2 regions of the Novosphingobium oxfordense genome follow, and region 1 is predicted to be linked to the other one. Evidence: riboswitches for the same ligand, from Rfam matches in the RefSeq annotation. Region 1 holds a riboswitch; the other holds the start of a gene.

What was found. Region 1 has a riboswitch for fluoride ahead of WBP07_RS20775 (universal stress protein). Riboswitches for the same ligand answer to the same signal wherever they lie in the genome.
Region 2: it holds a riboswitch for fluoride, as region 1 does, so the genes downstream of both, WBP07_RS29395 (voltage-gated chloride channel family protein) here and WBP07_RS20775 (universal stress protein) in region 1, are expected to answer to the same signal.

The regions. Positions count from the first base shown of each region.
Region 1 covers NZ_CP147007.1:153,751-169,025, reverse strand. Annotated here, with positions in the region: gene eno (phosphopyruvate hydratase) at 1-715, opposite strand, end outside; fluoride riboswitch at 1,068-1,127, opposite strand; gene WBP07_RS20775 (universal stress protein) at 1,268-2,089, opposite strand; fluoride riboswitch at 2,148-2,209, opposite strand; gene WBP07_RS20770 (GFA family protein) at 2,967-3,359, opposite strand; gene WBP07_RS20765 (ATP-dependent DNA ligase) at 3,365-4,732, opposite strand; gene WBP07_RS20760 (hypothetical protein) at 4,751-5,104, opposite strand; gene WBP07_RS20755 (SDR family oxidoreductase) at 5,367-6,260, opposite strand; gene WBP07_RS20750 (plasmid stabilization protein) at 7,160-7,450, opposite strand; gene WBP07_RS20745 (hypothetical protein) at 7,907-8,170, shown strand; gene WBP07_RS20740 (Dyp-type peroxidase) at 8,686-9,645, shown strand; gene WBP07_RS20735 (MarR family winged helix-turn-helix transcriptional regulator) at 9,786-10,364, shown strand; gene WBP07_RS20730 (MFS transporter) at 10,361-11,614, shown strand; gene WBP07_RS20725 (sulfatase-like hydrolase/transferase) at 12,037-13,947, opposite strand; gene WBP07_RS20720 (TonB-dependent receptor) at 13,958-15,275, opposite strand, start outside.
Region 2 covers NZ_CP147008.1:1,496,852-1,512,126, forward strand. Annotated here, with positions in the region: gene WBP07_RS29385 (tryptophan halogenase family protein) at 1-251, opposite strand, end outside; gene WBP07_RS29390 (cation:proton antiporter) at 344-1,648, opposite strand; gene WBP07_RS29395 (voltage-gated chloride channel family protein) at 2,194-3,588, opposite strand; fluoride riboswitch at 3,613-3,689, opposite strand; gene WBP07_RS29400 (helix-turn-helix domain-containing protein) at 3,751-4,143, opposite strand; gene WBP07_RS29405 (cation transporter) at 4,210-4,860, shown strand; gene WBP07_RS29410 (hypothetical protein) at 4,893-5,222, shown strand; gene WBP07_RS29415 (TolC family protein) at 5,294-6,571, shown strand; gene WBP07_RS29420 (efflux RND transporter periplasmic adaptor subunit) at 6,575-7,732, shown strand; gene WBP07_RS29425 (efflux RND transporter permease subunit) at 7,737-10,979, shown strand; gene WBP07_RS29430 (PepSY domain-containing protein) at 11,397-12,623, opposite strand; gene WBP07_RS29435 (tannase/feruloyl esterase family alpha/beta hydrolase) at 12,781-14,526, opposite strand; gene WBP07_RS29440 (hypothetical protein) at 14,545-15,275, opposite strand, start outside.

The DNA of each region.
Region 1 (15,275 bases):
CCTCGCCGGGCCTGTAGCCCGCCGCCTCTATCGCTTCGACTATCAGCTCGCAGGCCGCCTCATTGTTTTCTAGTGCAGGGGCGAATCCCCCTTCATCGCCCACGGCCGTCTTGAAGCCCCCTTTGTGCAAGATCGACCGGATCGCCGCGTAGGTTTCCGCCCCGTAGCGAAGCGCCTCGGCAAAGGTCGGCGCGCCAAGGGGCACAATCATGAACTCCTGAAAATCGAGGCCGCTGTCGGCGTGCTTGCCCCCGTTGAGGACATTCATCGACGGCATTGGAAGCAGGCAGGCCTCCTCCCCGCCGAGTTGCTGGTAGAGCGGCACACCCTCCACGACCGAAGCCGCACGCGCCGCCGCCATCGAGACCCCGAGAATTGCGTTGGCACCGAGGCGGCCCTTGTTCGGCGTTCCATCGAGGGCGATCATCGCGTGATCGAGCGCGACCTGATCGCAAACATCATGCCCCCGAAGGACGGAGGCGATTGGGCCTTCGACCCCCCTGATGGCTGCCAGAACGCCTTTTCCGCCGTAGCGGGCAAGATCGCCATCGCGCAGTTCGACCGCCTCATTGGTGCCGGTTGATGCGCCGGAGGGAACGGCGGCGCCCGCTTCCAAGCCGCTCTCGAGGACGAGCGTGACGGCAAGCGTGGGGTTGCCGCGCGAGTCGAGGATTTCGCGGGCGTGGAGATTGGCGATGCGAGTACTAGTGGACATGAGCTACCTCCGGTCAGGCAAGAACCGAGCGGCCGACGATGGCTGTCGTCTCGCTCGATGTGTAGTGGATCGTAGGCCCGCAAGAAGGTTGAAGTTCGCGACTTGCGCTGCGGTGAGGCCGTCGAGCGCCATCCACAGCGCGCAGTCGAATGGCTCGCGCCCCCACCGTGCTCGAATACGCCGACCGAGACGATGCCATCGAACCTTCGCTCCATCTGGCGACGGCCGGACATCTTAAGAAAGCCCGCACATGAATCATCAGCCTGCCTCCGCGTCGCGGTAGATCGCACGGCGTGCGCCGCTCTCAGGCTGCAGGGGCAGCCCGCACGGCCACGACACACTCCGCCGCGCTATCGCGGTAGGGGTCATCAACCGTTGGGCGGTTATAGGGGACTCCATCCCCATTCAACGATGTACGTGGCCCCGCTCGGGGAGCCCTTCGAGGTCAACCATCTCAAGCGGTCATCGCTCCATTGGATAACGGCAACGCGGAGTTTCCTGATCGTCGATGGCAAGAACGCCCGCAGCTGGCGTATCGAGCGAGCCCGGTTCTCAATGTGCGAGAAACAACGGAAGATCACAACAAGCAAGGGCATGGCGCGTCGTCCCACCCAAGAGCCATTCTATAAACTCGTTGCGGCGATAAGCGCCCATCACAAGCAGATCCGCACCGAGACAGCGTGCCTCGCTCACGATCTGGTCACCTAGACTATGGCTGTCCCGTTGAACAAGATGGACACCATAGTGGATGCCATGCAGGTCGAGCAGATCTTCGGCGGATCCAGCGAGTTCCGGACTTTTCGCAATCCGAAGCAGCGTGACTTTTCTCGCGACGCGCAACCAGGGCAGAGCACCTACCAAGGCTTTGCGGCACGGCCCTGTTTCATTCCATGCCACTACGATGTGTTCTGCAAAGCTTTGCCGGTAGTTGAACCGCCATTTCGAAGGGACAAGGAAGAAGGGATGGCGCACCCTGCGAAATGCTGCATGCAGGGCGTCGCCTCCGTCCATATTCGTCGGCCGGGCCAGTACGAGCACATCGAATATCCGTGCCTCGCTTTCGAGGTTTTGCTCTTCGGAACCGAAACGCTCCTTCCAACGCAGCGGTATATCGGCATCGGGATGATCGTTTATCCATGACTGATAGGCCGCATGTGTTTCAGCCTCTCGTTCCCTCGCCGTCCCTTCGTATCGATCGCGTAAGCTCTGGATTGCAATTTCTTCTGGCGCGGTGATCAGATTGGCCGGATCGACCACCACATGAAGCGCTTCAATCGAAGCGTCACGGATCGCGTGACCGGCAGCTTCAGCAGCGTCAAGACAAGCTGGCGCAGTCGCAGCCTCTGCTATGACGGCAAGCAGTTTGGTGGTCACAGGCCCTCTCCTCTTGTGATGCAGGAGCGGGCACTTCTTCCTACCCGCACCCCAAAGGTACTCAGTAGGAGTTATCAGCCTTTTCGGCGGTTCAAGGGGAACTCCATCCCCGCTTCAAAATATACAAACCCGGCCTGATTGCAACCTATCCGCTACGCAAGGCGTACTGGATCGCAGCTCATTTTACGCATCGCTGCGCAGCGGGGCCGAGGGCTGCAAGAATGAGACAGGCCGTTGTCTTCGTCGGCAGCGCCCGCGGATTTGCGTAGAAGGCAAATCACTACGCCTCCGACGAAATCACTCGGTTTCTGCCGCCAGTTCCCGCGCAGTTGTGTCTTCGCTGTCACCCCCCTTGGGTCGATGGTCAATGTCACACGTATATGTATACGAGGACCTGGATGGAGAGCAGATCTCAGTGGCCCGCGCAGAGCGTTCCCGCACATCGCACGGGTCGGTCAGTTTGACACACATCTTCCTGGATTGCTGACTTCGACACCAAGTTTCATCACGCGGCGGTGATCGGTACAGCCGTAATGCTTGTGATTACGCGATGGCATTCCATGATGCATTCACCCTTCGCCTGCGAAAACACCGCCCGGCTACCTTTCCTCACCGGCCCCCTGAGATTACCGGAGCGGCGGGGCACTAGGCAGTTCTCCGCTTGAATTCCATGGTCCGAAAAGAGATTGTACAGGCGTTGCTGCAAGGCAGGTTGATGCCGCCCGCAATCTGGAGAGCATCGCCGCGTTCGGGCGGGCGCGGACTGCGATGGTTACGGGTACTATTGTCAACGACAAAACCGCGTCGTCTGCCGCAAGGCCGGCACCCGACATGGAAAGGAGTGAGGGGACGCTGTCCCGGGGGCGCCGGCAAGCGTTCAGCGATCGGATCTGCCGCGACTTTCACGATCGCGTGCATAGCTGTGATCGAGGGGAAAAGCGGGCAACCAGGCTTCGCGGCGAACCGTCCAGTTCTCGTATGATGGGGCAAATCGGTCCGGTGCATCGAGAGCGCCGAGATGTACCTCCACCTCATCGCGGTACCGCGCGAATACCGATGATCCGCAACGAGGGCAGAAATGCCGGCCGTTGTAGTTGCTGGTCGTGCCGGCGACGCTGACGGCCCCCTGTGGGAAGATAGCGGCGGCAAAGAACAGTGCCCCATGATGCTTGCGGCAGTCGAGGCAGTGGCAAATCCCCACGCGGTACGGCTTGCCGACCGCCGTTATGCGGACCAATCCGCACAGGCATCCGCCAGTTACCTGATCCATCTCCGTCAGTCGCGACCAAGCTTGGCCCGCAGTGCGTCGATCCGCTGGGAAGCCTCCGCCTTGGTAAGGTCCCGGGGCGGCAAGTCTTCGCCCGCCTCTTCGCACAGAGTAGTGAGGTATGAAGCCTGCGCGCCCGTCATGGGATCATCGCCCGAGACCCAGTCGGCCGGATCTTTTTCGGTGTTCGATCGGGGATGTTCGTCAAGTTTAGGATTGCGTAATTCTTCAGCCATGTGCTCATCCCTCGTTCGCTCTTCGTTCCTGAAACGGCTGGCACGAAGGCTCGGTTCCCCACTTCCGTTGATGGTCAGCCGCCGGCGACCCAGTTCAATCAGTTCGGCGGGCTTCACTTCGCGGATCAATTGATCGCCGGTACATTGGCAGGGCGCCTTGTCGGGACGCCAACGAAGCAGCTTGGTGCCATGACGGAACCGACCGGAGGTTACCTGATCGTAAACAACCTCCGCGACCAGTTCGTGCTTCAGCGCGACATAATGGCCGCTCTTGTCCGGGTTCCAGCGGCTTGGCCCGCCTGGTGCACGCCCAGTGAAGCCGGGGCCGCCTTCATGCGCCTTGACCTTCGTTGCCAGCGCAACTCTCTCAGTCGCCCGGAAAGCTGACGTGAAACCGACAAGATCGAGCCTTCCTTGAACAACGTAGAGACCGAGAAGAAGTGAGGCGACGCGTCCTTTCGCGTCTTTGCGATAGCCCCCCACAACGCAGTCGGCAGTGCGGCGCTGCTTGACTTTGCGCATTGCTCGCTGGCCCGGGAGGTAAGGCAGATCACTTTGCTTGGCTATGACCCCGTCGAGCGCACCTCCGCTCGCCGCGAGCCATCGTTGAGCCTCGCCAGGGATGGTCGTCAGTGGCGACAATATGACATCGCTTCGACCAAGGTTTGAATGGAGCGCTTCGAGGGCAGCGCGGCGTTCACTGAACGGCGCTGCGCGCATGTCCTCGTCGTCCTTACCAAGGCAATCGAAGAGGATGACCTGCGCCGGCGTCTCTCGGGAAAGCCGGGCTATGCGCGAGGCTGCTGGATGAAGGCGCGCCTGTAATGCCGCAAATGAAAGGTGATTGCCCATCGGAACGACCAGCTCGCCGTCGAGAAGCAGTCGCTCGTTTCGGATCGTGGAAATGGCATCCACCACTTCCGGGAAGTAGCGCCCCAGCGGCTTGCCGGACTTTGACCAGATTTCGATACTTTCGCCTTTGCGCTCGATGAGCGCCCGGAACCCGTCCCACTTGGGTTCATAACACCAGCCTGGTGGTTGCGGAAGGTCTCCTACCAGAAGGGCCTCCATCGGGACGACCGGCGGCTTTACGAGAGGCCTGACGGTATCGCGCTGCAAATACGTAGAGCGCTCGATCACGATGATGTGACTCCACAATCAGGCATCGGCGAGGCCAGCATACCACCGCGCATAGGGAGTGGTGTGCGCCATGCGGCGATTGAGGTCAGGCGCGCCATCATTCCACCACGCCGGCCCCCGCTCGCCCAGCGCTCGCTTTGCCCTGTCCACGTTGGCGTGAGCTGCGTCCTCCGCACTGCGATCTGCCTTTCGGCGCGCGGTATTTACCGCCCGTCGTGCGGCCATAAGCTCGCTGACCAATGCTTTGCGCGCCGCCGCCGTAAGGCGCGGATCGGACATGCGCCAAAGGCGCCCCCCCACGATGAAATAGCGACCATCGGGTGTAACCGGATAGCGGCTCATGTGACCGCCGTGCTTTGGCACGTCTGCCATTTGTGGTGGTGGAGAGGGCCAATCGATCATACAAGCCAAACCCCTCCGCAGGCAGGAGCGTTCCCGCCGGCCACGAATGAAGGCGGGTCAGCCCGGCGCGATTACGCGCCTCCGCAAGCCTGATGCAATCGTGATTGCCGATCAGACCTGGGGCCCACTCATCAAATATGCCCCGCACGGTTCCTTGCCGGACACGCTGGGATCCGGCTGGAATTCAAGCCCTGTCCCACGGATTGCGGATTGCGGAGACGGATACTTGGCATCAGGCGACGCCAGCCCCGCCAGTAACTCCGTAGACCTCGCCAGTGATGTAACTACCTTCCTGCGAGGCGAGGAGCACGTAGACCGGGGCTATCTCCACAGGCTGACCCGGACGTCCAAACTGACTTTGTTGGCCGAACTCCTTGACCTTCTCCTGAGGCTGCCCACCACTTGGCTGAAGCACCGTCCAGAACGGACCGGGTGCCACTACGTTCGCACGGACGCCCTTTTTAATAAGCTGTTTGGCAAGCGCCTTGGTATAAGCGACGATGCCCGCCTTGGTCGTGGCGTAATCCAGCAGGATATCGGAAGGCTCGTAAGCCTGCACCGAAGCTGTGGTGATAACGGACGCGCCTGCAGGCAGATGAGGCACTGCGGCCTGCGCGATCCAGTGAAGCGCATAGAGGTTGGTCTTGAGCGTCCTGTCGAAATCCTCCGAACTGACTGCGCCGATATCTTCGCGAAACTGCTGCCGACCGGCATTGACGACGAGGATATCAAGACCCCCCAGTCCGCTGACCGCCTCTTCGACCAGTTGCCTGCTCCATGCTTCGTCGGTGATGTCGCCGGGTAGCGCGATAGCTTTGCGGCCTTCTGCCTCGATCAGGGCAACGACTTCCTGTGCGTCGGTCTCCTCAGAGGCAAGATAGGAGATCGCAACGTCAGCACCTTCGCGCGCGTAGGCGATTGCCGCAGCACGTCCGATGCCCGAGTCGCCGCCGGTAATCAAAGCCCTGCGGCCTTTGAGCTTCCCCGTGCCGACATAGCTTTCTTCACCGTGATCGGGCTTGGGATCCATTTCACCGGCAATACCGGGCGCGCCCTGTGGCTGCTCGGGAAAAGGCGGTTTCGGATACTGTGTTCGGGGGTCTTGCAGCGCAAGTCGGTCAGCCATGGGAGCTCCTGTCTGATTTATCTGCACGGCCCTTGAGAGCCGGTGGATACAGGAACTTAAGAAGAAAGAGGCGATCCGGTTCCAAGCCGAAGTCGAAAGTTCGATCATGCAGGACAGTCTCATTTGAGCTGAATGCTGAGGTCTTGCACAATCTGAAAGCGCGTCACTACAACCAGACGCGCACCGCACCGGAAAAAGGCGATGCGAGGAACGCAATTACAAAGTGGCGTGACCCCTGCGTTGCCCGCCTTGCGATGAGAGATAATTACTCGAACCGGTGGCGAGGATCATGGTTGTCGAAACCCGGCGAGGCAGCCCGCGGATATCGCCCAGCCTCCGCTCATTTGCGATCACCTCTCACATTTCCTCGCCGCTATGATGCCAAGCATAGCAAGGTCGACTTGATCTGACTGAACAAGTCCGCCCGCCGATAGCAGCTGTTATCGAGACGAGGCGCACCAGCAGATGCCGGCTAGCACGGAAACCGACTTTCCAGCCGGTAGCCACGGTTCAGCCAAGGGTTGGCAGCGCCGCCCGGCAGTCAGCGGCGCACTCGCGGCACATTTCAGCGCAAAGCTTGCAGTGACCATGATCGTGGCGCTCGCATTCCCCAGCACAGAGTTCGCAAATTCGCGCGCAAGTCTCGAGCATGAGCCGGAGCGCCAGGACATTCTCACCGGTGCGACGCACCGCAAGCCGTTCGCATGCCGCGCAGACATCGGAACAATCAGTACAGGCCCGGATGCATTGCGCCATATCCATTGGTTCGGCAACGCAGGCGTCCGCGCAGCTAGCGCACATTTGCGCGCAGAACATGGCATGACGCGCTGCTGTCGCAAGCAGTTCATTAAAGCTGGCTCCTCCATCGGGATGGAGTTGGAGCATCTTGTGAATCGACATCAGCCGTGCTTTCGCCGGGTTTCCCAACCCTTTTTCGCAGCAGCAGAGCGCTTCGCATGGCTCTGGCCTGAGGCACTCTTTTGTCCGCCTTTGCGCGAAGAGGCGTGATTTTCCTTCTCGCCGCGGCCGGAGCCAGACTTTTTGCCGCCGCCCGATTCCTTGTTGACTGTCGCCCAGGCGCGGCTTTCGGCCTCCTTGTGACTAACGCCCCGGTCTTCGTAACCTTCTTCGATATGTTCGGCCTGGCGCTTCTGCTTATCGGTATAACTCGACTTGTCGCCTCGCGGCATCGTCAGCCTCCTTATAGCATCCACCCTCCGCGTCATTACCGAAAACCGATCTGTCGCTTCATCGTTCCAGTTTTGCGGGCCATTTCTTCCCGCCAGCGGAGGGCGGCCTCGGTGAGATCCCTTCAATTCACAAAAAGGCTCTGACCGCAGCTTTGCAGCCTCCCTTCCATGTAGAACGCCGGATATTGGCGGGTAAGGCCCAGGCTCCCCGTCGGCATTCCGTAGGATTAGGGTGTGAGTCATTCCTTGCCCACCGCATCGTGAAATTTCCCTCTGATCTTGTCGGCATCTGGTAGGGGACGTGAAGCGCGTCTCAAGCCTGGCGCGCCAGCGAACCCGATGAAAACGTCCCACCCAAGCCTACAGCTTTTGGTCCTTACGGGAACGCTGCGGGTTCGAATGAGTTTGCAAGGCAGCGTCACGCGGGAGAATTGTCAGCTCACTGGAGAGCAGCCGATGGACAATGTGAACATCTTTCTTGCAGGCAAGCAGATTGCAACCAATACGCCGTTCCTTCGAGCCCCCTCTGCCGGCGAACTCATTCAATTGAGAGACGGTTGGTACAAGGTCGACAGGATAGGGCACTCTTGGACCAACTCGGGCCCGGTCATGCTCGTCGATGTGGTCAAAGGCCACACCACCGAAGGCTATGGTACAGAGGGAGGAGAAACTCCCTTTCCCGAGTTCCCGGCAACTTACGCCCCCGAAGTAGACGGTTAGCACATCAAACGGCATGCGACCGCCTGAGCGAAGACGGCGAGGCGTGTACAACTGCAAATTCGGACAGCTGGCAGGCTTTTGGGCCCGCCTGCGAGACCCTGCCCGCAGGTAGGCAATTTTGAATGCCGGCCGTTTCCACGCCGCCGATGTCCTCCAACAAGCAGGAATCTTGCCCGAGCGATCCGGGCGCCCCGATCACCCGAGGCTGGACATCGCGCTGGCTGAAAGGCGACGTCGAACGGCAGCTCCAAGTTTCAAGTCGCCCTATCCTGCCGATGATCCAAAACTGGCCTCCTCTGCGATACAAAGTGCCGGGAGATTGCCGGATTTTTTCCGCCTCATGCAGAAGGCCGAGTTCGCCAACCGAACGCCAGAGCCATGACGCCGCGTCAAGAGCCGAGAAACGGCCCGTTCTCAAGGCGCGAGGCCATTCGTACACGACAAGGCAGCGTGACGTTCGCCTTTTGCCTGCTATTGAAGAAAGGAAGGACACCACAAAAAGTGAGGGGCGAGCAATGAGCGGGCAGACATGGGAACGCGTGCCGATCGACGCACAGAGCGTGGAGGCGCCACTGTCCCAATCGGCGGTCTTCCTCGTCGTCACCGCGCACAACGATAACGCCGCGATCGCCAAGGTGCGCGAGACGGTAGCTTCCATCGACGACCTTATCAAGACAGTCGGCTTCCGCGACCTGTCCGGACGCCTGTCCTGCGTCGTCGGGTTCGGACACGACTTGTGGCGCCGTTTGACGAACGATGCACTGCCCGCCGAACTGCATCCGTTCAAGCCGGTCGAAGGACCGGTCCACCACGCGCCGGCGACGCCGGGGGACATCCTGTTCCACATTCGGGCAGAGCGCGTTGACCTCTGCTTCGAGTTCGAACGGCTGCTGCTGTCTGCACTCGGCGAAGCCGTCAGCATCGTCGATGCGGTTTCAGGCTTTCGCTACTTCGACGCGCGGGATCTGCTCGGCTTCGTCGACGGTACTGCCAATCCTGCCGGAAGCGACATCTCCGAAGCGGCGCTGGTCGGCGACGAAGATCCCGATTTCACCGGGGGAAGCTACGTCGTGGTGCAGAAATATCTGCACGATCTGGCGGCATGGGGCGCCATTGGCCCCATTGAGCAGCAAGCTATCATCGGCCGCACCATCGTCGACAATGTCGAGATCGACGACGATGAAGCCCCGCGCAAGTCGCACAAATCGCTGGCGACGATCGTTGACGAATATGGCGTCGAGCACGACATTCTGCGTGACAACATGCCCTTCGGCAGCCCGGCGCGCGGCGAGTTCGGCACTTACTTCATTGGCTATTCGCGTCGCCTATGGGTAATCGAGAAAATGCTTGAGCGAATGTTCGTTGGCGATCCGCCCGGCAGCTACGACCGCCTGCTGGATTTCTCGACACCGAAGACCGGCACGACGTTCTTTGTCCCGTCACGCCGCGTACTGACCCAACTCTGTGAAGGCTGACTTCAAGTTCAAAGCGCCTCGCAGGCCTCTTACGGGCATACGCCGGGCGCCGGCCGGCCCCATGCCTTCGGCGCATTCCTGGGCAAGCTCCGAGCTCAGACTTGCCCAAGCGGGATCAACATGGGGAATTGCGCGATGTGATGTCTGCCAACCTTTTATTTCGGCAATTTAGGAAGATACCTTCACAGGTAGCTGGCCATGCCGTACATGGCATCATGTTCTCAAGTGGAAACAGAAGCGAATTCTTGTCTGCCGACACGCTCGCACAAGAGCTTCGGCTTTTCGCTCGGCAGCTAAAGCGGCGCCTTCACGATAATTCCGATGCAGGCGACCTGAAGCCCTCGCAGGTTGCCGTCTTGCACCACCTTGAAAATCATGGCGCGGCTACGGTCTCCGCTTTGGCTCGCGCCGGAGGCATGCGATCGCAATCGATGGGTACGGTTGTGGCGGCGCTGGAGAGGGCCGGCCTGATCTCGGGTTCATCCGATCCGTCGGATGGCCGCCAGACCTTGCTGGTGCTGACGGACGACTGCCGGGCGTGGCTGACCAAGGGCCGCGCCAGTCGGCAGGATTGGCTGTCAAACGCCATCCAGACCAGGCTCACGCCTGAAGAGCTGGCGACTCTCGCTGAAGCCATGCCTCTCATCCTTCGCATCGTTGCGAGTGGCGAGGATTTCATTGTGCAGCCCGGCGCGAATAATCCGCAAGCCTCGGAATGAAAATGGGAGTGGCGGGGGCGTTCACATCATTTCGGCATTCGAATTATCGACTCTGGGCGGCCGGAGCACTGGTGTCGAACATCGGGACCGGCGTACAACGAACTGCGCAGGACTGGTTGGTTCTGGTAATGCTGACGCGGCACAGTGCTTCAGCGGTCGGCATCGTCATGGCGCTTCAATTTGCGCCGCAACTTCTGCTGCTGCCATGGACGGGCTCAGCAGCAGATCATTCTGATCAGCGAAAGCTCCTTATCGCGACGCAGGCGAGCATGGGTGTGTTGGCTATCGTGCTCGGGGCGCTGACCTGGACGGGTGTCATCCGCCTGTGGCAGGTATATATGTTTGCCTTCCTGTTCGGCTGTGCTGCGGCGTTCGATGCACCAGTGAGGCAAATCTTCGTCTCTCAGTTGGTGGGCGATGACGATCTGCACAATGCGGTCACTCTTAACACCTTTTCGTTCAATTTCGGAAGCCTTGTAGGACCAGCCGTGTCGGGCCTGCTGATATCGGTGGTAGGCTTGGGATGGGCTTTCGTTCTTAACGGTTCGTCTTTCCTGGCCGTGGTAACGTCACTGCTGCTTTTGAGGAAAAACGAGCTGCATCATGCCAGCACCCCGAATGCGCGTACGCCCGGCAGCTTCAGGGCGGGGCTAACCTATGTCAGTGGGCGCCAGGATCTGATCGTCATTCTCGCGATGCTTTTCCTGATTGGGACATTCGCACTTAACTTTCCCATCTTCATCTCGACGATGGCCGTAAAAGTCTTTCACGCCGATGCCCAAGGCTTTGGAATGCTTTCCTCGATCATGGCCGCCGGTTCGCTGTTGGGCGTCCTATGCGCCGTCCGCTCGGGTCGCCCTACGCTCATGACACTGGTGTGGAGCGCTACACTGCTAGGGGCGGGCTTTACGTTCGCAAGCGTGGCACCGAATTATTGGAGCTTCGCGGGGATGCTTGCAGTGATTGGTGTGGCTTATCTCGTATTCGTCAATGCCACAAATCCCCTGATCCAGCTGTCAACGGAGCCATCCATGCGGGGGCGCGTCATGGCATTGCGGATCGGCGTCGCATTGGGTGCAACCCCGATCGGCGCACCTGTCGTGGGTTATATTGCCGACCAAGCGGGGCCGCGTTGGGCGCTCGGAGTCGGTGCGAGCTCTGCGTTTATCGCGGCGATCCTAGGTGCAGCCTATGTCCTGCGGCACAGCGATCGCGGCAGAATTGCCGGATCGAAAACCGGGGGCGAATAGAGCTTCCCGAGGAACGGCGCCTTGGCAAATCCCGGACCATGACGGCGTCCGCCCCCAAGAACCGGCTCAAAATGATACGTCGGTCGCCATCTGAAGCACGTGGCTCGACGGACAGGCCAGCCGCGAGGGCGGCGCGCTACCCGTCCCCCCGGTTGGATTTAGCGCGGGTTCGTCCTGCTCGAAAGTCGGCGCATCGCGAGCTCTGCGACCGGAGCCAACCCACAGAACTTTTCCTAGAGGTTGAGGGCAACTAGCGCAGTGCCAAGTGCGGGCCGATTACAAGCTCATAGAGAAAGCAATCTCCTGAAGGATTTGCAATTGTAGAAGACTCGCGGCGATAATCGCGGGGCCAATGGAGGAGGTCCCCCGCCGAAATTTCGGCAAGCGTGTCCGTCCTCCAGGGCACCCCTTTGTGGCATTTTTCATCCCACTGCTCCCGGAGCCGATCGCATGCGCTCCATGAACGCCTTGATGTCCAGCACCGGCGAAGACGGCGTGTAGGTTCCGTCCAGCACGAAGCCCAGATAACGCCCTGCCGCTTTGAGGTACTCGTCATCCTCATTCGCCGCCCGTTCGATGGCAGCGCGTGCAGGACGAGCCTTCTCGCCGATATAGGTAAGCGCGTTGATAGCCTGCAGGCGAATTCTAGGGTTGGGCGAGGTTGCAAGCATGTCAGTCAACAGCGCAACAGGTTCCAGATCGGCAGTTAACGCTGCGGCAAGTTCGGCGAGCGCAATCCGCACATGGGCTGAAGAATCTGCGCGCATGATCTCGACAATGGCACTCAAGGCAGAGCGAGCGCCCTCCCCACGGATCAGTAATCCCTGCGCCGCCCAATAGCGGATTTCTGCATTCTCGTCCCGAAGGTGCTTCAGCAGGGCCGCAAGAGTGGAGGGCCGGCCCTCGGCCGCAAGAGCCGCAACGTCCATGATCCGTTTGAGGGGATACACATTTGCATGCCGGCTTTCGGCATAGCCTTCGATGGCCGAACCTTCAGGGATGAATCCGTTATCGTTGACGTCCAGCATGTGTGCGTCGAGCGCGCCACGCATGGCTTCGATGCGTGCATGATGCACCGGATTGTCGATCAGGTTCGTTACCTGATCGCGGTCGCTTTCCAGATCGAAGAACTGTTCGAACGGCTTGCGCTGCCAATAAAGGTCCTGCGCCGGGTTCAGCGTGCCTGCCAGATGCGCGGTTTCCCAGTCCTGATAGCCCTTGGCGATCCACTGAAACTGGCCATGCTGCCCCCAGGGACGATGGGGCGAATAGTTGCGGATGTAGCGATAGCGACCGTCGGTCACCGTGCGGGCCATGTCATAGCGTTCGTCCATGCGGTTTCGCATGCCGAAGGCGTAAGTCTTGGGTTTCCCCGCATAGCGGCCAAGGAAGGCCGATCCCTGCATGTGCGCCGGCTTGGCGATCCCGGCCAGTGACAACACGGTCGGCGCAAGGTCGATGAAAGTCACCGGCGCCTGCACCTCGCGGCCCGGTGCGCCGGGGGCGAGATGGCGCCACTTTTCCGGGATCCGCACGATCATCGCGCAGCGCAGGCCCTCGTCGTAGCAATAGCGCTTGCTGCGAGGCAGGACACCGCCGTTGTCGGAATAGTAGAAGACGATGGTGTCTTCGGAGAGACCCGCCGCGTCCAGCTCCGCAAGACGTGCCGCGATCTCTCCGTCCATCTTCTCCATGAGATTGTAATAAGTCGCGAAGTCCTGCCGGATGCCGGGCGTGTCAGGCAGATAGGCGGGAACGCGGATATCCTCCGGTTTCACCTGACCATCGAGCGTCTGGAAGATACGCGATTCATGCGTCGTCTCGGTGTTGAAGACGGCGAAGAACGGCGCACCCTCCGGGCGGCCCTGCCAGTGTGCCTGCTTGCTCGATGCGTTCCAGATCTTCTCCGGCTTGAGGTCGCAGTTGTAGTCGGTCTTGGCGTTGTTGGTGCAGTAGTAACCCGCCTCGCGCAAATATTCGGGAAAGCCTGCCAGCAGGGGCGGGAGCTTCGCCACGGCACGCATGTTGTGGGCGGGCCCGGCGCTTTCGGGATGCACGCCGGTGATGATGCCGAACCGCGACGGCGCGCAGACCGGGGCATTGGAATAGACGTTGCGATAGAGGATGCCCTCGCGCGCCAGTCGGTCCAGCGTCGGCGTGTGGGCCAGTCGGTCTCCATAGGCGCCGATGAAGGGATTGTTGTCCTCGCTCACCAGCCAGAGGATGTTGGGGCGGTCCTTTCCTGCGGGGATGGCCTGCACTTTGGCGGCGAGACCGGCGGCTGCGGCCGCCGCACCGGTCGAAAGCAGGTTTCTGCGGGTAATCCGGCTCATGACCTTCTCCTCAATACTGGAACGTGAAGGTTGCGCCGAAGTAGCGATCGGCATCCTTCGGAATGAACCCGGTGAGATTGTAGGGGTTGGCAGCATTGGTAAGGACCGAGGCCCGGCCCATGCCGGTCACGAAATGCCGATCGGTAAGATTTCGCACGAACAGCGTGACGCCATAGCGCCCGTCCTGCCGGCGCAGGCCAAGGCTGAAGTCGAACGTGGCGTAAGCGCCCTGAACCAGATCGCGGTCCTGCTCCAACGCGAACTGGATCTTCGATTGGGCGTTGCCGGATAGCTGCGCGAAGGCGGCCAGATCGCTACCGGCAATGTCGCTTTCATAGCGCAGGGATGCGGTTCCGCGCCACTTCGGCGCGTTGGGAATGCGCCCCCCGCGCACATTGAGCAGCGGCGCTGCGCCCGCCGCCGTGCGGTAGCACTGGTTGACCGGGCTGCCGCTCGCCACTTGCGCGGCGGCCTGGTCGTAGAGCGGGCAACTGAGCCCATCGACATCGACCTTGGCGTCGAGATACGTGCCGCCGGCCTGAACGCTCAGCCCGCGAACTGGGCGGGCGGTGAATTCGATTTCGACACCCTTGGTCCTGGCACTGCCGGCATTGGTCGGGACCGACGTCGTGATGTTGGTTAGCGGATCGGTGACGGCGGCCTGCACCTGCAGATCGGTATAGTCCGCATAAAACAGTGCCGTATTCACGGACAGCTTGCGATCGAGCAGGTCGAGCTTGAGGCCCGCTTCCCAAGCCCTCACCGTCTCGGGACGGACCGCACGCTGATTGGCAAAATCGGCGCTGACTTCCAGATCGTACGCCGCGCCTTTGTATCCGCGCGTCCACGTCACATAGGCCTGCGCGTCGGGCGAGAAGCGGTATTGCAGGCCCAGCTTGCCGGAAAGGTCGGTGTCGGCGGTGGAGCCGCTGCCTGCGGAAGCCCCCATCAGCGGGGTGTCGCCCGCAACCAGCGCGGTACCCGGGCGATTGCCGACATAGCTGACGGTCTCGCGCTGGAGCCGCCATCCGCCGATCAGCGAAAGGCGGTCGATCACATGCCACTCGGCCTGACCGAATGCCGCCCACTGCCTCGTTTCGCCCGAAGCTTCGTGCCAGGTGGAGGAGGTCACGACGTTGGGGCAGACCGCGCCGATCACGGTGGTCCCGCCCGCGCAGGACTGAAGGCGGCGGCGGAACCCGCGCGTAACATCGAGATCAAGGTAATAGAGGCCTAGCACATACGTCAGCGGTTGATGTTCGGGCGAGGTCAGGCGCAGTTCCTGCGAGAACTGCCGCACGCCGGCGGGGCCGCCGTTCAGCAGGTAC
Region 2 (15,275 bases), on a different replicon from region 1:
TTGAAGGTCGCCTGTGCGGCGGCCATGAACTGGTCTTCCTTGATTCCCATCAGATCATGGAAGCTCTTGAAGGTCGGCACGGTGGACTCGCCCACGCCAACGGTCGAGATTTCTTCCGATTCGATGAGCGTAACGTCGATCAGCGGTCCGAGATGACGCACCAAGGCCGTCGCAGTGACCCATCCGGCGGTGCCGCCCCCTGCTACCACGACTCGCTTTACCACACGGTCCGATGCCGGATCCTGCTGCATGCTCATTTCCCATGATGCCGGCGTTCGCGCCGCATTGTACGATATTGGAAACGCCGAACCCGACGGGGCGCGCGGTCGGCCAGGTGTCTGTGTCAGATGGCGGATGAGGCGGGACGATCCGCCAGTTCATCCTGATCCTCGTTCAGTGCGCCCAACGCACCGCTGGCCCGGGCGCGACGGCCATAGACGACTTCGAACAGTGGAGAGGCCATCAGCGTCGTCACCAGCGCCATGACGACAAGCATGGAGAACAGCGCGGGGCCGATGATGCCCTTTTGCAGGCCGATGTTGATGATTATCAGCTCCATCAGCCCGCGCGCGTTCATCAACGCGCCGACGGCGAGCGCGGTGGGGTTGTCCTGTCCGGTCAGTCGGGCCGCTGCCCAGCAGGCCGCGCCTTTGGCGATGATGGAGCCAGCCAGGATGACCAGCGCGACGCCTACCAAGGCAACGCTGTTTACCAGCGTAAGCTGCGTGTTGAGGCCGGAAAAGGTGAAGAACATCGGTACCAGCAGAGCCAGTGTGAAAGGCTCCATTTGGTTCTTCAGTTCGCGGCTCAGCAATCCGCGCGGCATTGCTACGCCCAGCAGGAAGCCACCGAACACCGAATGGAGGCCCGCCGCGTCCATCGCCCAGGCACAGAGCATGAATAGCGCGACGATCGTGGCGAGCAGGGGCGGCGTGATGCGGCCTTCCCGCTCGGCCCAGCGGGAGAGCGGCGCCAGCAGGCGCGGCCCGGCGGTCAGCATGAACAGCGCGAAGAGCCCCCCGCCGAGTACGGCTTTCAGCGCCACTGCGGTACCACCGCCAAAGCTCGCGAGCACGATCGCAAGCACCGTCCAGGCGCCCACATCGTCAATTGCGCCAGCGGAAAGCGACAGCGAGCCGAGCGGCGTACGCGAAAGGCCGCGCTCCTGAATGATGCGGGCGAGAACGGGGAAAGCGGTGATCGAGATCGCAGCGCCCATGAACAGTGTCGCCTGGAACGCGCTGACCTGCGGACCGAACAAGTTTAGGTTGAACAGCCATGGCGTCATCGCGACGGCGACCAGAAAAGGCGCGGCCATACCTGAGAGTGACACCGCGACGGCGCTGCGGGCGTTAAGTCGGAAATGGTCGGTGCGGAAACCGAGCCCGACCAGAAACATGTAGAGGCCAACGCCCAGCTGCGCTCCGACGTAGAGCACGGATTTGGTTTCGTTCGGGAACAGTAAATGCTGGATATCCGGCGCGACAAGTCCGAGCAGCGAGGGGCCGAGCAGAATGCCGGCGATCATTTCACCGATGACCTGAGGTTGATCAAAGTATCGTTTCAAGAGCCAGCCCGTTGCCCGGCATGCGGCCACAATCACGAACATCTGCAAGAAAAACGCAACGCTCAGTTCCGCAGGACTCATCCGCCACTCTCCTTAGCACCCGCCCTTTCTCGGTGCGGTGTGCGGACGCGAAATGAGACCGCCGCACACATTGTCGCAAGTAGTTTCTTGCTTGGGTGACAATCTCGAAAGCGAATTTCGTCTGTAGGCTTTGTAATGTTGCCAATGCGCCACAACCCAAGGATTTCAGCGATTGATTGCGATGTCATATTCGTGAATTTGGGTCCCGCTGAGACGGTCGTGAGAGCAATTTGACGATAGGGAATCGGCCGCGTCCCGAGACGCTGGACTGGAACTGGAAATTCTTCACGAAACGTTGCCCGCTTTGCGCTCGTTTGTACCCGGACGAACGTTCCGCACCTGTCAGAAGAGATCATCAGCGCATCGCGTTTCACGGGCGACTGCGTCCATGTCGCTGTCTTTCTTCGCCTGCATGACCAGCGCACGATAAAGAGGCTCTGGGAGCCATAAACTGCTCGGCGCATGCGCCGGCTTGTCCGCGGGTTCATGGAGACGCGGATCCTGCCGATCTTGGGGAACGTGACTTTGTGCTTGGGGGATCAATGTTACACCCCGGCAGCATCTTTCGACGATTGATGGCGAATGTCGCTCCGTCGCGCGCGCGCGGTGCGCAGGGTTTCCGGCGTGAAGTGCGTTCCTGCGGCTCTTTTCGGAACAGCGATGCGTTGCGAGAGGTATATGCCGTTATGTCCCGAACAGATGTAGGCAACGAAGCACGCGACCGCGAGCGGGACCGCGTGGGTCCGGCCGAACAACTCAATGCCCATGATCGTGCAGGCGAGCGGCGTATTGGCGGCCCCCGCGAACACCGCGACGAAGCCGAGTGCCGCAAACAGGTCAAGCGGTGCCCCCAGCAGCCAGCCCAGTGCATTGCCAAGCGCTGCCCCAATGAAGAACAACGGCGTCACTTCGCCGCCCTTGAAGCCCGCGCTAAGGGTCACGACGGTGAAAAGCAGTTTGAGCGCCCAACTCCATCGATCGACGGGGCCAGTAAAGAAGCCTGCTATCGTGGGATCGCCCGGGATGACGGACCAGACGCCAAGGCCAAGGTAGGCGCGCGTCCCCACGATCCAGACGAGCAGGATCACCATGATACCGCCCAACCCGGCACGGCTCGGGCCATAGGGAAAGCTGCGCTTCAAGAAGCCGCCCAGCGCGTGATTGGCTTCTGCAAACACATGGCCGACGAGCCCGAAGGCGACGCCTGCCATGGCCGCCTTGGCTACCAGCAGGGGCTCAACGAGAAGCCTGGCGGAGTCGGGCGTCACATAGCCAATGTGGTAAACTGTATGATGAATGCCCCAAGCATGGCACGTCCAGTCGCCCACGAGTGCCGAAAGCAAGCAGGGCATGATCCCGGCATATTCGGTTCGCCCGATCGCCAGAACCTCCAGCGCGAAGACTGCACCTGCCAGCGGCGTTCCGAAAACCGCGCCGAAACCCGCCGCGACACCCGCCATTAGCAGGATCCGCATGCTAGGCGGATCAAGCCTGACCAGACTTGCAATTGCGCTGGCAATGCTGCCGCCAAGCTGCACGGCAGTACCCTCGCGTCCGGCGGATCCACCGAACAGATGTGTTGCGATAGTGCCGATAAAGACGAGCGGGGCCATGCGCAGCGGGATGCCGCCACCAGGTTCATGGATTTGCTCGACAATCAGATTATTGCCCGCCTCCACGGAGCGGCCGACGCGGTCGTAAAGCCAGGCGATGGTCGCTCCACCAACCGGAAGGAAGTACAGTAGTGAGGGGTGGTCGAACCGTGCACGTGTCGCGGCATCAAGGCTCCATAGGAACGCCGCGCACAATGTTCCGACTATTGCAGCCATCGGTATCAGCAGCAGCGTCCATCGGGCCACGGACATTGCGTGATCTTGGCGATCGCGCATAGACGCCGCCAAGTTGAACTGGGTGAACAGATTAAAAAATATCGCGCGCACAATTCCTCCATTGCTGGCTAGCAGCGTCAGGTAGGAATCATCGGCCCTTGCGAGGGCGGTTCGGCCAGACAGCCCGGCGGAAATCCATCGCCGTGCGGAGGCATATGTCGGCTCGAAGCTTGGCCGTCAACGGGCCTTCCGGAAGCTCCAAGCATAATTTACTCAGGCCTCAGGCGCCAAGGCTTCGATGATGCGGCAATCGCCAATGGTCGTGCCGGAACAGCAGTCCAGTTTGCGCACCAGTTCAGCACGCAATTTGGCAAGATCGGTCATTTTGCGGTCGATCTCGGCAATGTTCGCGGCAGTGATGGCGTCTACTTCGGCGCAGGAGGCTTCGGAATCGTCGGCAAGTGCAAGCAGGATCCGCACTTGCGCCAACGAAAAGCCCAGATCGCGCGATCGCCGGACGAACGAGAGCCGGTTGAGATGGACCGCATTGTAGATCCTGTAATTGCCTGCCGTCCGGGAAGGCTCGGGGATAAGCCCCTCCTTCTCGTAAAAGCGGATCGTTTCGACGCGAGTGTCGGTCAATTTCGCAAGATCGCCGATTTTCATGCTTGACCCTATAGCGGCTTCAGGGTGCATCAGTCCAAGCCATATTCAGATTGTCGGATGCGAATCATGGCTCATGACTGTTGCTCGAAGAAGGGCGATACGCTTGCACAACTGGCCGGGAAGAAGGACCAGCGCCGCGTCCTGATCGTCGTCATGGTGATCAATTTCGCCATGTTCTTCTTCGAATTCGGCGGCGGCCTTGTGGCGCGATCATCGGCCTTGATGGCCAATTCGGTCGATATGTTGGGCGATGCGATCGTCTATGCGCTCAGCCTCCACGCCCTGCATCGCGGAGCGCGCTGGGAGGCAGGAGCCGCGATCGCCAAGGGGCTGATCATCCTGGCCTTCGGCCTGGCGGTGATCGTCGCAATCGCGAACAAGATCGCGCATGGGGTGCCACCTTCTTCGTCGCTGATGCTGGCGTTCGGCGGGTTGGCTCTTGTGGCCAATGTGACATGCCTTGCGCTGCTTTGGCGTTTCCGCAAGGCCAACGTGAACATGTCGAGCACCTTTGAGTGCTCGCGCAATGATGTCGCCGCGAATGTCGGTGTGCTGGCGGCGGGCGGGCTGGTCGCACTCAGTGGAACCGCATGGCCCGACATCGCGATTGGGGGCGTCATCGCCGTGATCTTTCTGCGTTCAGCCTGGCGAGTGCTGGGTGAGGCCATTCTTGTCTGGCGCGCTTCGCCTCCTGCTGCGGGTGGAACCTTGAGGTGACATCCGGCCTCCGATCCCGTACGGCAATTGCCATGTCTCGCTGGGGCCTCGCGCTGATCCTGATGCTGCTGTCGTCATTCATGGCGACATCGGCCATTCATGCCCAGGAGCTTTCGGGCAGCGTCATCGTCGAGTGCTCTGGCTACGTCCATAGCGAAGGCGACGCCGATCAATCGCCCGGCGATGCGGACAAGGGCGCGCCGCATCATCATGCGGGCTGCCACGGCGGTGCTTCGTTCCTGCCGGCACGGGATATGGTTCCCGAACTCTCCGATATGCTGACCCAGCCTTTGCCGGCTGCGCGGGCCGACGCGCTTGGTCGCTGGATTTCCGGTCCGGATCTGCGCCCTCCAATCGCCTGATTGACGCCGTTGGCCGCTGACCTCGCGCTTCGGCGCGCGCGGCCCCACGCCCATCAATCAGGATAGATTTCATGTACAGGATCATGGCAGCCTTGCTGGCTGCAACGTCGTGCGCCGTCGTCGCGCAGGCGCAAGAGATTGCAGCGCCGGCTGCGGCTCAGCCCGCTGCACTATTTACGCTGGAGGATGCGGTTGCAGCGGCCGGGGGCAGCGCGCCTGCCCTGGATGCCGCGCATGCCGGCATCGACGCTGCCGCTGCGGCGCGCAAGGTTGCGGGGCTACGCCCCAACCCGACCATGCAGACGCAGGTCGAGAACGTGGTCGGCACCGGGCCTTATTCCGGTTTCGATCAGGCAGAGACAACGGTCGGCCTCAGCCTTCCCATCGAACTGGGTGGCAAGCGTGGGGCCCGGGTCGCGGTCGCCAAGGCGCAACTGGATCGGGCCGCGCTGGAAGCCGCGATCGCACAAGTCGATGTGCGGTTGCAGGTCACGCAGCTCTATGTCGAGGCCGTTGCCGCTGAGCGACGGGTGGCAACCCAGCGCAATCAGGTGCAGATCGCCCGCGATGCCTTGAAAGCCGCGCAAGTGCGGGTCCTGGCCGGACGGGCATCGCCCATAGAGGAACAACGCGCCGACGTTGCCCGGGTCAATGCCGAGGCCGGCCTGGAGCGTGCATCGCGCCTCGCTGACGCAGCGCGGGTCAATTTGGCCAGACGGATAGGCGGGCCGATTGCCAGATCGTTGGACAGGGGCCTGCTCGATCGTCTTCCTGCCGCTGGCGACTATGGCCCTCGCGAAGCTGCGAGTGCGGGAACGCTGGCGCTCGCCGCCGCCGACGCGAATCTGGCGGTTGCCGATGCCGATATCCGGCTCGCCCGCTCGCAGCGCGTGCCCGACCTTCAGGTGGGGCCGGGCCTGCGCCGATTGGAAGCCACCAATGACTTCGCGGCGGTCTTCTCGATCTCGATACCGATCCCGGTGTTCAATTCCGGGAAGGCTGCCGTTGCGCAGGCTGTGGCGGAGCGATCGCGGGTCGAGGCGCAGCGCCGGGTGACGGCGCTCGATGTCGAGCAGGCGATTACAGACGCGCAAGTCCAGGTCGACAATGCCGCCACGACCGCGCGTGCCGCCAATGGGCCGGCGCTCGCTGCCGCGCAGGAAGCCGCCAGGATCGCCCGCATCGGCTACCGCGAAGGCAAGTTCGGGCAGCTCGACCTGCTCGATGCCGAACGCACGCTTGCCGAGACCCGCATGGCCGCCATCGATGCACTCGCAGCTTACCAGAATGCCCGCGCACAGCTGGAGCGCCTGACCGCGCCCGTCGTCGCGCCTCAGGGGGAAAACTGATCCATGAATCGCAATACGTTCATTTACGCCGTCCTCCCGCTGTCGCTCGCGCTTGCCGCCTGCGGCAACTCGCAGGATGGGGCGTCCAAGGAAGAAAAGGCGGCGGGCGAAGCCGCTCACGCCGATGAAGGCAAGATCACGCTGTCGCAGGAGCAGATTGCTTCAGCCGGTATCCAGATCGGACGGCCGACCATGGGCGGCTCCGGCACTCTCGAACTCCCGGCCACCATCGAAGGCGATCCGCAGGGCACGCAGGTCGTCTCCGCGGCAATCGGCGGGCGCGTGGTGGCGCTTCCCTATAACCTTGGCCAATCGGTCGGACGCGGGCAGACGCTGGCAGTGATCGAGAGCCGGGAAGCAGCGATGCTGAAGGGCGAAGTCGAAGCGAGCCGCGCGCGTCTGGCACTTGCGAACTCGAACCTGGTGCGCGAGCAGCGCCTGTTCGCCCAGCGGGTCTCGCCCGAACAGGACCTGATCGCCGCCCGCACGGCTGCGACGGAAGCGCGCATCGCCTACAACCAGGCGCAGGGACAAGTCTCGGCAGCTGGCGTTGGCGGCGGCGGCCTCAACCGCCTCGGCATCACCGCGCCGATCTCCGGGCAAGTCATCGCGCGCAGTGTCGTGTTGGGCCAGACTGTCGATGCCAATGCCGAACTCTATCGGGTCGCCGACCTGTCGAGCGTGTCGCTCGCGCTGAATCTGCAGCCGGCTGATGCCGGGCGCGTACGTGCGGGCAATACCGTGACCGTTACCGCGCCGGGGCGTACCGCCACCGCCACGGTGACGTTCGTATCGCCCGCGCTCGATGCGCAGACCCGCCTCGTGCCCGTTATTGCCTCGCTCGACAATCGCGCCGGTCAATGGCGCGTGGGAGAGCCGGTGACGGCTTCCGTCCAGCTTTCGGGCGAAGGCGAAGACGGCGTAGTGCGTGTGCCGAGCACCGCGGTTCAGACCGTGGAAGGCAAGAGCGTCGTCTTCGTGCGCACCAAGGCGGGCTTCCAGGTCGTTCCCGTAACGCTTGGCGACAATGTCGGGGATTCCGGGGCCGGCGGCTCCGTGATCGTTCGCTCGGGTCTCACGGGCACCGAGCAGATCGCCACTTCCAACAGCTTCACGCTCAAGGCCGAACTCGGCAAGGGCGAAGCGGCGCACGAGGACTGAGCCGATGATCGCCCCTATCGTCAACTGGGCGGTCCACAAGCGCTGGCTCGTCCTGCTGCTGACTGCCATTGTCGCCGTAATCGGCGGCGCTGCCTTATCTCGCCTGCCGATCGACGCGGTGCCGGACATCACCAACAATCAGGTCCAGATCAACGTCCGCGCGCCCGCGCTTTCGCCCGAACTGGTCGAGAAGCAGGTCTCGTTCCCGATCGAGACCGCGCTCGCCGGCATCCCGGGCCTGGAATACACCCGCTCGCTCAGCCGGAACGGTTTCTCGCAGATCACTGCGGTGTTCGACGAGAGCACGGATATCTACTTCGCGCGCCAGCAGGTGGGTGAGCGCTTGATTGGTGTGAAGGAAAGCCTGCCCCAAGGCGTCAATCCCGAGATGGGTCCGATCGCCACGGGACTGGGTGAGGTCTACATGTGGACCGTCCGCCTTGAGCATCGCAAGGACGACAAGCACGTCCCCGGTGAGCCCGGCATGCAGCCGGACGGGAGCTACATCACCCCCGAGGGCGAACGCCTGACCAACGACACCGACAAGGCGACGTACCTGCGTACCGCGCAGGACTGGATCGTCGCCCCGCTGCTCAAGAATACCAAGGGGCTTGCGGGCGTCGATTCCATCGGCGGCTATACCAAGCAGTTCCTTGTCGTGCCCGACGTTCAGCGCCTCGCCGCGATGAACCTGACCCTGACCGACCTTGCCACTGCGCTGGAGCGCAACAACACCAGCGTTGGCGGCGGGTTCGTCAACCGCAACGGCGAAGGCCTTGCCGTGCGCTCCGATGCGTTGGTGCGCAACGCGAACGAGCTGGAGAAGATCGTCGTTGCTGCGCGCGTGGGCGTGCCGATCACGCTGGGGCAAGTCGCCACGGTCAAGACCGGACAGGCAATACGCATGGGTTCGGCTTCCGAAAACGGCACAGAAGTCGTCGTCGGCACCGCAGTGATGCGCATTGGCGAGAATAGCCGCACGGTCGCGACGGCCGTGTCCGATCGTCTGCAGGAGATCAACGCCTCGCTACCGCCGGATGTCGTGGTGCAGCCGGTGCTGGATCGCACGGACCTCGTCAACTCGACGATCAAGACCGTCGCCAGGAACTTGGGCGAAGGTGCGTTGCTCGTCATTATCGTGTTGTTCGCGTTGTTGGGGAACTTCCGCGCGGCCCTGATTGCGGCGATGGTGATCCCCGTCACCATGCTGCTTACCAGCTTCGGCATGCTGAAGACCGGCGTTTCGGCCAATCTCATGAGTCTTGGCGCGTTGGACTTCGGCCTCATCGTCGACGGCGCTGTCATCATTGTCGAGAACGCCTTGCGACGTATCGCCGAGGAACAGCACTACAATCGCCGCCTGCTTTCCGTGCAGGAGCGGCTCGCCACCGTTGCTGCCGCCGCGCGCGAGATGATCCGACCTTCGGTCTATGGCCAGGCGATCATCATCCTCGTCTACGTGCCGCTGCTGACGCTCACCGGTGTCGAGGGCAAGACTTTCGTGCCGATGGCGCTGACGGTTATCATGGCGCTCGCTTTCGCCTTTGTGCTTTCGCTGACGGCGGTGCCGGCGGCGATCGCGATCTGGCTCTCCAACCGCGTGGAGGAGAAGGAGGGCCGTATCATGACCTGGCTCAAGGCGCGCTACGAGCCAGGTCTCGACAAGGCGATGGAGCGGCCGGCAATCACGGTCGGCGCGGGCGTCGTCGGTTTCCTGGTTGCCATCGCTGCGTTTCTCTCGCTGGGACAGGTGTTCCTGCCCCAACTCGACGAAGGAAACGTGCTGATCCAGGCGCTGCGCATTCCGGCCACTTCGGTCCAACAGAGCCAGGCGATGCAAGTACCGCTTGAACGGATGATGTCCAAGCAGCCGGAAGTGCAGTTCGTTTTCTCGAAGACGGGCACCGCCGAACTCGCGGCCGATCCGATGCCCCCAAACGCCACCGACATGTTCGTGATCCTGAAGCCCCGCGACCAATGGCCGAACAGCAGTCTGACCAAGGACGAACTCGTCGAGCGTTTCGAAAAGGATCTGAACAACTTCCCGGGCAACGCCTACGAGATCACGCAGCCCATCCAGATGCGCTTCAACGAACTGATCGCGGGCGTGCGCGGCGACATTGCGGTGAAGGTCTTCGGTGACGACTTCAACGCCATGAATGCCACGGCCGAAAAGATCGCCGGAGTGCTGCGCCGCACCGAAGGCGCGACGGACGTGAAGGTGGAACAGACCACGGGCCTGCCCATGCTCGACATTCGCGTCAACCGCGATGCCATGTCGCGTCTGGGCGTGACTGCGCAGGACGTGCAGGACGTCGTCACCGCCACGCTGGGCGGGCGCGAGGCCGGCACGATCTACGAGGGCGATCGCCGTTTCCCGGTGGTGATCCGCCTGTCCGAAGCACAGCGCGCCGACATCGGCCTGCTCCGGCAAGTGCAGGTGCCGATCGCCGGAGGCGGGTTCGTCCCGCTCGCGGGCGTCGCGGATATCAGCATCGTCGATGGTCCCAACCAGATCAGCCGCGAGAACGGCAAGCGCCGCGTGGTGGTCCAGGCCAATGTGCGCGGCCGCGATGTCGGCAGCGTGGTCGAGGACGCTCAGGCGGCTATTGCCAGCGAAGTCCGTCTGCCGCCGGGCAGCTACCTGGAATGGGGCGGGCAGTTCGAGAACCTCGCTTCGGCGCGGGACCGCCTTCAACTGGTGATCCCGGCCTGTTTCGTGCTGATCCTGCTGCTGCTCTATGGCGCACTGGGATCGGTCAAGGAGGCTGCGATCGTCTTTACAGGCGTGCCCCTGGCACTGGTTGGCGGCGTCCTGGCGTTGTTCCTGCGCGGCATGGACTTCTCGATCTCCGCCGCCGTCGGCTTCATCGCGCTCTCTGGGATCGCGGTGCTCAACGGGCTGGTCATGGTGTCCTCGATCCAGGACCTCATGCGCAAGGGCATGGAACGGGCCGAGGCTGCTCGTACCGGCGCCATCCAGCGCCTGCGCCCGGTGGTGATGACGGCGCTGGTCGCAAGCCTTGGCTTCGTGCCGATGGCGCTGGGCACTGGCGCAGGTGCGGAAGTGCAGAAGCCGCTGGCGACTGTGGTAATCGGCGGCCTGATCTCGGCCACGCTGCTGACGCTGTTCGTCTTGCCGACGCTCTATGCCCGCTATGGGCGGGAGCAACTGCCGGGCCAGGAAAACCTCGACGAGCCGCAGCATCCGATCGACAGTGACGGTGAGCCTAAAACACAGCACTGAAGTACCGGGGAAGGCTGTGCCACAGCCTTCCCCCATCGGACGTACGTGGGAAATGACGGATGATATGGTAAGTGAAGTACTTCCACAGATAACAGCAATCACTGCATTCAGTGCGCGTCCTGCAGCGCTTCTCGGCCCCGTCCTATGGCTTGCGAACTGTTCTGGTCCGACCGGACCGCTGCTTGACTTTGATTTTCCGGCCGAGGGGCCACGCTTCAACTGTCTCAAGTCCCCGGCGGCTCTATAGAGCGTAGCACATTCTCTTCAGAAACCAGCAGATCGTGAGTTTTGGGCGAGATAGTCCGGGATATGGAAAGTCACTAATTGATGACTATCGATGTCTCGTGCGTCATTTCGCGAATGCTATGTGCCGCAAAGGCAAATCGAAACTGAACGAGAGCCGGGAAATGTGCCGGCCTAGTTCCAGAAAAGTGACTTCCTGCCTGATCTTGCCCGTTTTTTCCAAAGTTCGAGATACATCCACAATCCCGAAACGGACAGGAAGATGAGCGACAGTCCTGCCAAGAGGTCGAGCAAACGCGCGGGCAGGCCGAACAATTCGCCGGAATGGAAATGCTTCATCCACTCGTGGACATCGGTTCCGAACGGAAAGGCGGATTTGGGATAGAGCGGGGAGCTTAGGCCTTGTTCCTGCCCAGTCGCGGCATTGTAGACGCGCTGGCGGGTCGGCACGGTCGCGGCGACGACGGCACCTTCGGCTTGTCCATACCACACACGGGCCCGAATTGCGCGGATCTGCGTTCCCGGTTCGTCCGCCCTGAAGGCTCGTATTGTGCTTCGGGCCACGCCGAGTGCCTGGGCATCCGTGATCGCCAGTGTTTCACGCGGCGGCTTATGGCGATTGAAGGTGGCGTACGTGCTTTCGAAGCCGATCCATGTACCGCTGAAGGCGACCAGAATGAGCAGCACTGAAGCTGCGACGGAGACGCCGCGATGCAATGATCGCCAAGTGTCGGAATTCATCCAGAACAGGTTTGGTCGCTTGATCTTGCGACGCTGCTTGAGAAGACGAAAGTACATCGTCAGCCCGGTGACGATAAGAACCCACATTGCGATGCCGGAGAGAAGTTCAAGGTAGACGCCCGGGATATCGCGCAGGCCAAAGAAACCCGGACCCCAGAAGCGGTGCCACTGTTTCAGAGTCTGGCGCAGCGACTGGGCGGGATAGGCCCCGCGCACATCGCTGCCCTCGATCTGCTGCCCGTTACTGATATCGAACGCCAACGCCGAGAGCGGCGTACCCTGCCGACGCGGGTCAGCCGGCGCATTCGGATCGGCATAGGCGACCTGACCGGCAACTTTGCCCCCGATCACGCGCAATTCCACGAACGCGGCTGTCGCTTCCGGCCGAACTTTATGAAACCGGGCCAGGGCGACCGAAAAGCCCTTCGTCACGTCAACATTGTCGGGCAGCGCGGCAGCGTTCCAGTCCGCGACCGTGACGGCCGAATAGAAGCCGTTCCCAAACCTCCCTTCGTTCACGGACTGCATTGTCGGGTCGCTTTCCGCCTTGCCAGTCAGGATCGCGGTCATGTCGAGCGTCTGGATCAGAGTACCCGTTACGCCGATGTAAAGCAGGAACAGGCAGGCGATGAGTGAGAGCACGCGGTGAACGGTCCGCATTTCGAGCGGTCGGCTCTTGCGCTTGGCTGCGGCGGCTGGGCGATTCTGGCTGGGTACTTCGGAACCAGCGTGGTTTACGTCAGGCACAGGCCTTACTCCCCTTTCACGATGCGCGGCGCCGCGAGAAGGCTGCGCCGCGCAAAGCTGGTTTGTCGTGCTATTGATGGGTGGTTGTGCAGTCGATGGACGTGGCCGTTGCGGTGCACCACCTCATATAGCCCGGCTTGTAGAACTTGGCGCCGGGCCAGTTTTCAAGCGCGGCAGGGGCGGGGTGGGCCGCGCCCTTTACGTAATTGGCGTCGCTTCTGATGTCGCCTTTGCCGGTATAGCGGGCAAGATAGGGGTACGGGTAAATGGGGCGGGTCAGATCAGGCGTCCTGGCAGCGGCTTCGGCTGGATCGGCGCCCTGCGCCATGCCGGACCCGCGAGAAACATGCGCACCCGCCAGTGCCCCCGGTGCAATACCACGTTCCACCCAAAGCATTAACGGTTCCAGCAGGTTGCTGATGACGGGGCCGTCACCGCCACCGCAATGATAGACCCCCGGAAGGACGTAGAAACGCGCGAAGCCCTCAACCGCCTTGGGACCCATCTGACGCTGGAGCGCCTCGTAATAGAGTACCGATTGGTGGACCATAACATTGGTATCGGCCAGTGCCATCCAGAGGATCAGCTTGTGGCCGGACTTTGCAAAGCCGGAAAGGTCGGGGTTGGTCCCGTCATGTAGATAGCTGTATTTTGTGGTTGCCTCGAAAGTTGCGTGATCGAATGTCAGATCCTTCAGCTTCCAAGATACCGGTAGAGCGGGGAGGCTGTAGTGCGAGCGAATTGCCTTTTCCGTGCCTTTACGGGCCTCCTCCTGTCCATTGAAGCGACCGCCGCCGGGAACGATCGTGGCGGTCCACGCAAGCTCCGATCCCGGCAGAACACCGCCGGGCGTCAGCTTGTTACCCTCCTTATCGTGCGCTCCGCGATAGATTTCCTCGACAACGTGGATCTGAGGTGGGGTCAAGCATGTCGTCGGATCCTGTCCGGGATTGCATTTCAGGGCGGTGACGTCGGGATGGCAGGCATAGGGGAGCGAGACTATATCGTCCTTCACGCCGTCAGCCGCGTCGCACTGATCCAGCACTGCCTTGTGCAGGATCGGCAGTTTGTCGGCAGTCAGGATTGCTTGCCCATCGGCTCCCGTGTTGGCCATGACGTTCCAGGCCGTGAACAGTCCGTTGTTGACCGTCGTGTTGATGGGCGGGCAGCCAGCGCCGATGCCGTCGAAGTCCTGCGGGAAGCGCTCGGCCTCGATCATGCCCTCTCGGCCAGGGTTCGAGCAGGCATTATAGTACGAAAAGCGTGCCGCCTGGCCGTAGAACCGGCCAATCAATGCCTTGGCTGCCAGGACCTGAAGGTGCATGCCGCGGTACCCGGCATTGACCTGACCGCGATAGTCATTCGCCAGCAGGTCTTCGTTTTCCCGGCGTCCCAGATCCTCCCACGACACAGTGGCGAAGCGATCCAGCTTCATTCCGGTCGCGGTTTGCGCGCCGGGGCCACCGCCGAATAGAAGCCGCTGGTTCCATGCTGTCGTGGGGAGGTGAAGCTCGAAATGCGCATAGTTGTCGATGGACACTTTGACCGCGCAATAAGGGCTCGCGGCATGATCGTCGACGACCTCCGCCGAAACGACATGCGTGGGCGCCCCGGCTGCGCGCGAGACGTCTGCCGACAGAAGCGAGCCGCATTCAGACCTGGGCGCGATCGTTTGAAGGTTCAACGGCTGAACCATCGACGCCGCCTTACCGGAGGGCGCGGCCTGATCCGCATATGTGACCTGAGTGGAAAGCAGTATCAGAGGCACGACCCCCAGCACCGCGCCAAGACTGAAAGCCTGGCGAAACTTCATCATCTTTCTCCCATCGATGGTTTATCGTGCGGCGCTTGCCGGGGTGAATGTGTATTGCCAGGACCAGCGCTGCTCAGCGCCTGGAGCGACATGGATGGCGGTAAATGGCTCCACTGCGACAGCGCGGCGGATGGACCACAGGACTGTCCGAACGAGCGGCGTATCCGTTTGCATGGTGATGGTTGCGCCGTTGGCGCCGGTTATTCGAAACGGGCCCGGAATTTTGTCCGCCGCGCCTTGCTGGGCCGGGAGTTGGAGGCGATCGCCGGGTGCCAAAATTGCGCCATAGCGAAGTGTATCTCCATCGATGCGTGCAAGGTCGGGAGCGGATACGGCCCCGGTTATGGAGAACGGGAAACGCACGCTTACACCTGGACCGATGTCGGCATCGTCGAACCGGGCGAGATTGTGGTTGTAGATTTGCGTATCGATCGGTCGGCGGCCGATATTGCGCAAGCGGTGCGCAATCGTCATGATGCCGCCGGGCGAGAGAGCTATGGTCTTTTCGTATTCGTAGCCGAATCCTGTCGCATCGGCCCGAAGACGATGGATGAAGGTGATCCGGTTCTTAGAGTGCTGGACGCTCCAGTGCCCACCGTCCACGATCGTATAGGCCCGGAAATGATCGTACGGCTCGAGATCGTCCTTTCGCAGGCGTCCCACCCCAATCTTGATGAAGGTTCCGCCGACAGGGGCAGCATTGTAGCCGGGAACGGTTTCGCCATCGCGGTTTGCGAACTCCTCGGCAGGGC